DNA from 4 places in the Alteromonas sp. ABH4_453 genome. Region 1 is predicted to be linked to each of the others. Evidence: predicted binding sites of a transcription regulator. Region 1 holds the regulator's gene; each other region holds the start of a gene.

What was found. The regulator MetJ, encoded in region 1, represses methionine synthesis genes. The targets are predictions, from matches to a motif close to TAGACGTCTAGACGTCTA.
Region 2: the regulator MetJ is predicted to act here: its motif matches at 1,283-1,300, upstream of metA (homoserine O-succinyltransferase MetA).
Region 3: the regulator MetJ is predicted to act here: its motif matches at 1,121-1,138, upstream of thrA (bifunctional aspartate kinase/homoserine dehydrogenase I).
Region 4: the regulator MetJ is predicted to act here: its motif matches at 999-1,016, upstream of msrA (peptide-methionine (S)-S-oxide reductase MsrA).

The regions. Positions count from the first base shown of each region.
Region 1 is NZ_JBSWXP010000002.1:520,356-522,560, forward strand. Features, by position in the region: gene metF (methylenetetrahydrofolate reductase) at 1-761, opposite strand, end outside; gene metJ (met regulon transcriptional regulator MetJ) at 923-1,255, shown strand; gene ACXAGV_RS05720 (malic enzyme-like NAD(P)-binding protein) at 1,415-2,205, opposite strand, start outside.
Region 2 is NZ_JBSWXP010000006.1:96,397-98,601, forward strand. Features, by position in the region: gene ACXAGV_RS13055 (chemotaxis protein CheW) at 1-251, shown strand, start outside; gene ACXAGV_RS13060 (chemotaxis protein CheW) at 269-760, shown strand; gene ACXAGV_RS13065 (DUF2802 domain-containing protein) at 820-1,254, shown strand; gene metA (homoserine O-succinyltransferase MetA) at 1,365-2,205, shown strand, end outside.
Region 3 is NZ_JBSWXP010000001.1:535,247-537,451, forward strand. Features, by position in the region: gene thrA (bifunctional aspartate kinase/homoserine dehydrogenase I) at 1-946, opposite strand, end outside; gene ACXAGV_RS02285 (excinuclease ABC subunit UvrA) at 1,324-2,205, opposite strand, start outside.
Region 4 is NZ_JBSWXP010000010.1:134,684-136,888, forward strand. Features, by position in the region: gene ACXAGV_RS18265 (hypothetical protein) at 1-274, shown strand, start outside; gene msrA (peptide-methionine (S)-S-oxide reductase MsrA) at 376-921, opposite strand; gene ACXAGV_RS18275 (thiol-disulfide oxidoreductase DCC family protein) at 1,146-1,541, shown strand; gene ACXAGV_RS18280 (SDR family NAD(P)-dependent oxidoreductase) at 1,531-2,205, shown strand, end outside.

The DNA of each region.
Region 1 (2,205 bases):
TTAGCGCCTATTAAATTACGGGTGGCTTGGTCATCGGCATCAAGGCCGTCGAACATTTTGTGCAACCACCCAGGAACATGAACATTTGTAAACCCGGCAAATTTGACCAGCGTTTGGTAGTTGGTTACCGGCAATATACCGGGAACAATGTCTAAGTCGACACCCGCTGCGGCTGCACGGTCTCTAAATCGAAGGTAAACACTCGTATCGAAAAAGAACTGGGTTATCGCTTCTGTAGCGCCAGCTTCTGCTTTGCGCTTAAGGTTTAGTAAATCAAACTGCGCATTTGGCGCTTCAGGGTGCTTCTCTGGATAGGCAGCAACAGAAATATCAAAATCGGCAACGTCTTTTAGCAAGGCAACAAGATCAGAGGCATACATCTCTGTTTTTTCTACTCCTGGCGGTAAATCGCCACGAAGCGCAACAATACGGCGGATACCTGAGTCCCAGTAGTCTTTTGCAATTTGCTTAAGCTCATCACGGCTAGCATCAACACAGGTCAAGTGAGGAACCGCCGCGACACCGGTTTGCTGCTGAATGCGTTTTACTACGTCGTGGGTTCTGTCACGCTCACCGCTATTCGCGCCGTAGGTTACCGACATGTAGCTTGGCTTTAGCGGCGCTAGACGTTCAACTGACTTCCACAGGGTCTGCTCCATGGTTTCCGTTTTAGGCGGAAAGAATTCAAAAGATACATCAATATCACGCAGTTCCGACAGGGACTGGTTTAATGCATCGATACCTTGTGCGTAAGAAACCATGGCTTTTTCTCTCAAAAATGTAATCTTATAGACGTTTAGACGTCTAAATTAAATAATATATGTCTAGACGTCAAGAGGTTTACACTGCTCAATTGACCTTTTCGTGAACTTGTTTAGAATTTCTCTTCATAATATAAAAAAGAGTAGACCGAGTTAGTACAATGGCAGAATGGAACGGTAAATATATTCACCCCTACGCAGAGCACGGGAAAAAGAGCGAGCAGGTAAAGAAAGTCACTGTCTCTATACCTATTAATGTGCTTAAAGCACTTACTGATGAGCGTACCCGCCGCCAAATCAATAATTTGCGTCACGCCACTAATTCGGAATTGCTGTGTGAAGCGTTTTTACACGCGTTTACCGGGCAACCTTTGCCCAACGATGATGACCTGCGCAAAGACAACCCTAACCGCGTACCGGCTGAAGCTAGGCGCATTATGGAAGAAATGGGCATTGACCCAAGCTTCGAAAACGATGTGTCAGAAGATGACTAAAATTTAGCATTTAAATAAAAAACGGCGCTGTATTGAAAGCTAAGCTTACGATACAGCGCCGTTTTTTATGTGTTATGTGCTCTTATTCTTCAAGCGCACTTTTCAGTAAATAATGGTTGAGCGCTAATACATCCATTTTTAGCCTTGTGCGCTAGAGCTTTATTCTTCTGGGCTTTCAGGCACTCGTGCAACGCCCGACTCAATAGCCGCCTTAGATACGGCGGTAGCAATACGCTCGCACAAACGCGGGTCCATAGGTTTAGGAATAATGTACTCCTTACCAAATGTCAGACTAGTACTCTTACTGGCAGCTAGTACTTCTTCTGGTACAGGCTCCTTCGTGATAGCACGAAGGGCTTCTACTGCCGCTACTTTCATTTCATCGTTAATGGCCGTTGCACGAACATCGAGTGCTCCACGGAAAATAAACGGGAAACACAGTACGTTGTTAACTTGGTTAGGGTAGTCCGAACGTCCGGTAGCCATAATAAGATCTTTACGTACTTCGTGAGCAAGTTCAGGCTTTATCTCAGGGTCAGGGTTAGAACATGCAAATACAATTGGGTTTTCAGCCATCAAGGCCAGTGTTTCTGGTGGTAAAACATCCGGTCCTGACACACCAACAAAAATATCCGCGCCTTCCATTACATCTTCAAGCGTACGTTTGTCAGTATTGTTAGCAAATAGCTTTTTGTGCTCAGTTAAGTCTTCGCGACGAGTATGGATAACGCCTTTTCTGTCTAGCATATAAATACGCTCACGCTGAGCACCACACTTTATAAGCAGTTCCATACAAGCGACCGCTGCTGCACCGGCACCCATACATACAATTTTAGCGCTCTCTATGCTTTTACCCTGAATTTCCAGAGCATTAAGCATGCCTGCTGCAGTTACAATAGCGGTACCGTGCTGATCATCATGAAATACCGGAATTTTACAGCGTTTAATTA
Region 2 (2,205 bases), on a different contig from region 1:
ACGAAAACCTCGCACAATCACTCAACTACCGATATCTTATAATGTTAGGAGAGAGCGTGTGGGGTTTAGCAAGCGAAAAGCTTGTAAACACAGTCAATTTGACTACCGATGATGTTAAATGGCGCGAGTCCACAGGTAAGCGTCCCTGGTTAGCAGGGATGGTTAAAGAAAAAATGTGCGCGTTAATTGACGTTGAAGAATTAATATCTATGCTTAACAAAGGCTTAGGCAGTAACGACCAGACGCCATAGTATTGGGAGCCAGGTTCATGAGCGACGAAAGAATGAATAATAATGCTACCGACAGCAACGACGAAGTCCTTCAATGGGTGACGTATCGCTTAGGTGAAGAAACTTACGGTATTAACGTAATGCAGGTACAAGAAGTCTTGCGTTATACCGAAATAGCCCCTGTACCCGGTGCACCAGACTATGTGCTTGGTATTATCAACTTGCGTGGTAACGTTGTAACGGTTATTGATACACGTGCTCGTTTCGGATTACCTCCAACAGAAATTACTGACAATACCCGTATCGTTATTATTGAGTCTGACGAGCAGGTGGTTGGTATTCTGGTGGATAGTGTAGCCGAAGTGGTGTACCTGAAATCTTCAGAAATTGACAGTGCGCCTAACGTTGGTACTGAAGAGAGTGCTAAGTTTATCCAAGGTGTAAGTAACCGCGACGGCGAACTGCTTATTCTTGTAGATCTTAATAAATTGTTAAGCGACGAAGAGTGGGATGAGCTTAGCAACATCTAAATAAATGAATAGGCGGTATTGACTATAATACTGCCTACATTTCCCCAAGGGTTATGTCCATGGATTGGCAGCTTGCTGCACCTACCTTATTAGAACTCATACTGTGTATTCTTGTAGTTATACTCATCGCCGCGATGGGTGTGCTGTATTCACACATTAAGCAGTTGCGTTCTGCATTAAGCGAAAGTCAGCAAGCCAACGCAGAGGCTATTGCCCGTGCAGAAGCGCTCGCTAAAAATGCAAACAATCAACAAACTGAGGCCCAAGCTCGTACATTGGTTATTACTCGCCACCTTCAAGAGCTAGAAGAGAAACAAACTGATATTGAAAACCAGCTTCGAGAACTAAAGCTTCAAGACCCTTCATTACGTTTATATCAGCGTGCTGCAGACTTAGTTAAGCAGGGGGCTAGTATTGACGAGATTATTGAAGCCTGCGATATTCCTCGCGCTGAAGCTGAAATGTTAGTAATGGTGCATAAGCAAAATAGCTAACGTTTTCCCACCAGGTAAAAAAAACGTTTAGACGTCTAGACGTAAAGATGTTGACATATCGCCAGTTATAGACACAATACAGATATTGTAATTTATCACTGGAGTCCTCTATGCCAATTCGTATTCCTGAGCAGTTACCCGCGCAGAACGTACTACAAGGTGAAAACATTTTTACCATGGACATGGACAGGGCTGCCAATCAGGATATTCGTCCTCTTGAAGTCGGCATTCTTAATTTAATGCCGAACAAGATAGAAACAGAAGTACAGTTACTTCGCCTGCTGTCGAATACGCCGCTACAAATAAACGTAGACTTGATTCGCATTGATAATCAAGCACCCAAAAATACTCCACAGTCACACATGGATGCCTTCTATCACGACTTTTCAGCAGTCGCGAACAAAAAATACGATGGGCTTATTGTAACCGGTGCGCCTCTTGCGCTTATCGATTATGAAGAGGTGAAGTACTGGGACACTATGACGACAATACTGGAGTGGGCGCAGCGACACGTTAACTCTACTCTGTATTTATGTTGGGCTGCCCATGCCGCCATGTATCACTTTTATGGTATTACACGTGAAATCAAAGATGAAAAGTTTTCTGGTGTCTTTAAACATCAAGTAAACGACCCTAACAATGAACTGTTAAGAGGCTTCGACCCAACTTTTCACGCTCCCCATTCTCGTTACGGGCATATTGATACTTCGCTGTACAACAGTGTTGATGGGCTGAGCGTTGTAGCGGAGTCTGACGATGTAGGCGCTTATATTGTAGCGTCAGAAGACAAGCGTATGGTGTTTGTAACGGGTCACCCAGAGTACGATCCAGATACGTTAAAAGACGAATATTTACGGGATATTGCCGCGGGACAAACGCCGTCAATGCCGAAAAACTATTTTCAAGGGGATGATCCAGCCAAGTCTCCTATTGTACAGTGGCGCTCGCACG
Region 3 (2,205 bases), on a different contig from region 1:
TGACGTTATCAAGCTGTGAAATACCTTTAACTGACGTCCACACCTCGCTTTTTTCATTGCTGATTAGCGTACCTGGCGCAGCTGGGTTTAGTGTGTTTCTGATCAAACAAGGGATGTGGTGTTGGGCAATAGGACCGATAGTTTTCGGATGAAGTACCTTGGCACCGAAATAAGACAGCTCCATCGCTTCTTGATAGGTAAGCTTGTCTAACAACACTGCCCCTTCAACTTGATTCGGGTCAGCGTTATAAACACCGTCTACGTCTGTCCAAATTTCACAGCAATTTGCGTCTATACACGCCGCTAAAATGGCCGCTGAATAGTCTGAGCCGTTACGCCCAAGCGTGACTTTCTCGCCCGCTTCGTTAGCAGCAACAAACCCAGGCATGACAAGAAACTCACTGCCATCGGTAGGTATATCTGAAAAACGTGCTTTACTTAGCGATACGTCGGCAATACTGTCTAGGTAATCGCCCTCAGCAAGTACATATTTAACTGGGTCGATAACGCGGTTTGCAATGCCTTTAGCCGATAGCATAGCGCTAAAAAGCGTCACCGAGATGTACTCACCAATACTTAGAATACCGGCAGCAACGTTGTCTGGCGCAACTCCGAGAAGTTTTATGCCTTCAAGGTGCTGTTTTAATACTGATAAGTGACCAGCAATAAATTCCACCACGCTTGCGTGCTCAAACCCGTCGAACTCATTGTTCAGGTCGTTGGCAATGCCGGTAACCGTGTCGTTCAACTTATCGAATAATGGCTGGAAATCTTCACCCGCGGCTGCTTGTTCACAAAGTAGTGAAAGCGCGTTCGTTACCCCCTTTGGGGCAGAGAGTACAACCGCAGCACCGTCGGTTTGGTGGGTCGCCGTGCTAATCTCCATAACGCGCATGTATCGCGGTGCATCGGCTAGAGAAGAACCCCCAAACTTTAAGACTTTCATATGCTGCTCCTTAAGGTTACGCATGCTAAAACGTGTGTAAAAAAAAGCCCGCTCTGTGTTAGGCGGGCTTTCGTTGTCTTTTGCTTACTTGCACTAGTCAGCGACCGCCCTTTTTAAGGTGGTAATTAACATAATGGCGGTGCGAGTAAGTAGAATCTTTTTCATACAAGCAATTTGCCGTATAGACGTCTATATGTCAACCGCAGTTTTCACCACACTGTATTGCAAAAAGTGAAACACTCCTTAATTAATATTTCTTTTTAAGGTACAAATGCGCGTTTAAGCAGTTTCTTATTCGGCTTACTCGTATTTAAGTGGCTTTGAAGAGGTACTTATTTCTAGATTCACTCAAACCACACTCATTCAGTGAAAGCTTTCTAGGCCAAACTCGCCTTCAAAAATGGAGCTGTTGCACTTTGTTGAACCTTCGCAATGTCCTCAGGGCTACCTTCAGCAACTATTTTTCCTCCCTCATCACCAGCGCCTGGCCCCATATCTATAATGTGATCGCAAGCCCCAGCCACCTGCATATTATGTTCAACCATCACTACCGTATTCCCTGCTTCAACTAAGCTGGTTAAATGCTGCATAAGTAGCGAAGTGTCTGAAAGGTGTAAACCGGTTGTAGGTTCATCAAGGACGTATAGAGTATTAGCATTTTGAGCACGTTTAAGTTCCGACGCTAATTTAATGCGCTGCGCCTCGCCGCCTGATAACTCAGTGGCACTTTGCCCCAAGGTTAGATAGCCAAGCCCTACGTTCATTAAGGTTTGAAGTCCTCGCGTAATGACTTGATTACTATCAAATACAGATAGTGCTTCTTCAACCGTAAGTGATAATACATCAGCAATAGAATGTTCGTTGTAAGCAACTTCCAGTACGTTATCGTTAAAGCGCTGGCCGTTACAGACGGTACAGGGGGAATAAACACTCGGCATAAACAGTAGTTCTACCGATACCACACCCAAACCTTCACAATGTGGGCATCGCCCTTTTGTGACGTTAAACGAAAAATGGCCCGCATCGTATCCACGGGATTTTGCTTCTTCGGTTGAAGCAAATAAATTTCTGATTTGATCAAATATGCTGGTATAGGTCGCCAATGTAGAACGGGGTGTCCTGCCGATGGGAGATTGATCTACCACAACTATACGGCTTAACGCTTCAAGCCCGCTTTCAATGCGGCCTTGCTGCGCCTCACTTTCATGAGAAAAAGCGTCTTGAGCAAGAAGTGAATTGGCGTCAGTAAACAGTTCTTT
Region 4 (2,205 bases), on a different contig from region 1:
TGAACTGTGGGTAATTGATGTGAATGGCAATAAGCCAACAAAGCGTATCCCTATTAAGTTTGACGTTGCCGGCGACCAGAATTGTGAACAGTACACAATGGATAATTCGTCGGTGGAAGGACTAGTGACCATTGAAAATACCTTGTGGATCATTAACGATCCTTGGGAGAAAAACTACCTTAAAAACGCGACGTGTGAAGCGCATAAGAAGCGTTATGAAGACTTAGCGCCTTTATTATTTCCACTAGAAATTAACAGCGTTTGGTTTGAATAATAAGAAAACGAATAGATTGAAAAACAAAAGGGTTGCTTTTAAGCAACCCTTTTTATTGTTGGCTAACGCTATTGATAGCGCGCTTAATATCGCTGTTTTATTTATGCGTCGCTGCGAAGTCGAGAAGCGAAGGTTTTTTTGAACTTCGCAAGTTTAGGCGCCACCACCATAGAGCAATATTGGTTTTGTGGATTATTTTTGAAGTAATCTTGGTGGTAGTCTTCGGCGTCGTAGTAGTTATTTACTGCTACTATTTCAGTCACTACGGGAACGGGCCAAATCTCTTCTTCTGTGATTTCTGCGATAATTTTTTCTGCTTCAGCTTTTTGTGTATCGTCGTGATAGAAAACCGCGCTGCGATACTGTGTGCCGACATCATTGCCCTGTCTGTTAAGCTGTGTAGGGTTATGCAGCGCAAAGAAAATTTCTAGTATCTCTCGGTAGCTAATGCTGTCGGCATCAAACGTTACTTGTACCACTTCAGCATGGCCAGTATTTCCTTTGCATACCTCTTCATAGGTTGGATCGGCCTTTTCGCCTCCAGCATAGCCAGAAATTGCTTTTTCCACGCCTTCAACGCTATTAAACGCTGATTCGATACACCAAAAGCATCCGCCTGCCAACGTGGCGACTTGTATATTTGCCATAGTAAAAACCTCTCTTAATCTTTGTCTGTAGTGTGGGTGCGGGTAGGTCACAACACAAGTCATCCAAGCGTGTTTTTTTATCGTATAAACGAATATTAAATAAGAATAATGTGCGAGCTAAGTGAAAGGTTTTAACATGTGAGGTTAACTGCTTTCTTTCAAGCAGTTTGCAACTGGTAAGAATGCGTATAAACGTGTTCAAAATTTGGCAGAGGTATTCAGTCGTGATTATTTTCTATGACGGGTATTGTCCGTTGTGTATCGCTGAAATGCGTCATTTAAGAAAAAGAGACAAGCACAACAAATTAACACTGGTAGATATTCAGGCCCCCGATTTTTCGAGCCGTTATCCAACCATGGATTGGCATGCACTCAATGCAAGAATTCACGGACTTCGTGAAGACGGGACGTTGATAACTGGCCTTGATGTCACTCATGAAGCATGGAAAGCCGTGGGCATGGGTTGGCTATATGCACCGCTTCGCTGGCCTGTTATTCGTCATGTGGCCGATGCTTTCTACAATGTATTCGCAAAGCATAGATACACCATTTCATACCTGTTAACAGGTAAAAAACGCCAGTGCGATCGCTGCATACCAGGAGAAGCCAGTGAAAAATAACGTACTCATAGTGGGCGCGTCGGGCGGTATTGCGTCTGCGCTTATTGAGCAATATAGCAGTGAAGGTGCTAGGGTGTTCGCGGTTAGTCGCGCCCTTTTATCTGACACCAATCATTCTGGAGATGTTACCTATCATCAGCTGGCCGAACAGGACGATAGGCACATTAGCGAATTTGTTGAACAGCTGGCTGAACAGCAGGTTGTGTTAACTACGGTAGTTATCACAACAGGCTTTCTACACCGCGAAAGCGATGGCATTCATCCTGAGAAACGTTTGGAAGATGTCAGCGAGCAGGCCTTAGCGGCTTATTTTTCGACTAACAGCATTATTCCCGCAATGTGGCTCAAGCATTTGGTGAATATTATGAGTAAAGAAGGCTCAACCCTTGTTTGCTTAAGCGCGAGAGTAGGGAGTATTTCAGATAATGGACTTGGCGGGTGGTACGGCTACCGCGCGTCGAAAGCGGCGCTCAACATGTTGGTTAAAACGGCGTCGGTAGAATACAAGCGCAGATTGAAAGACGTGATGCTTGTTTGTTATCACCCTGGGACGGTTGATACGGGGCTTTCTAAGCCTTTTCAAAAGAACGTCGCCGCCAAGAAACTGTTCACGCCTGAGTTTACCGCTAAACAGCTCATTCACCACCTTTCGGCGCTTAATCGA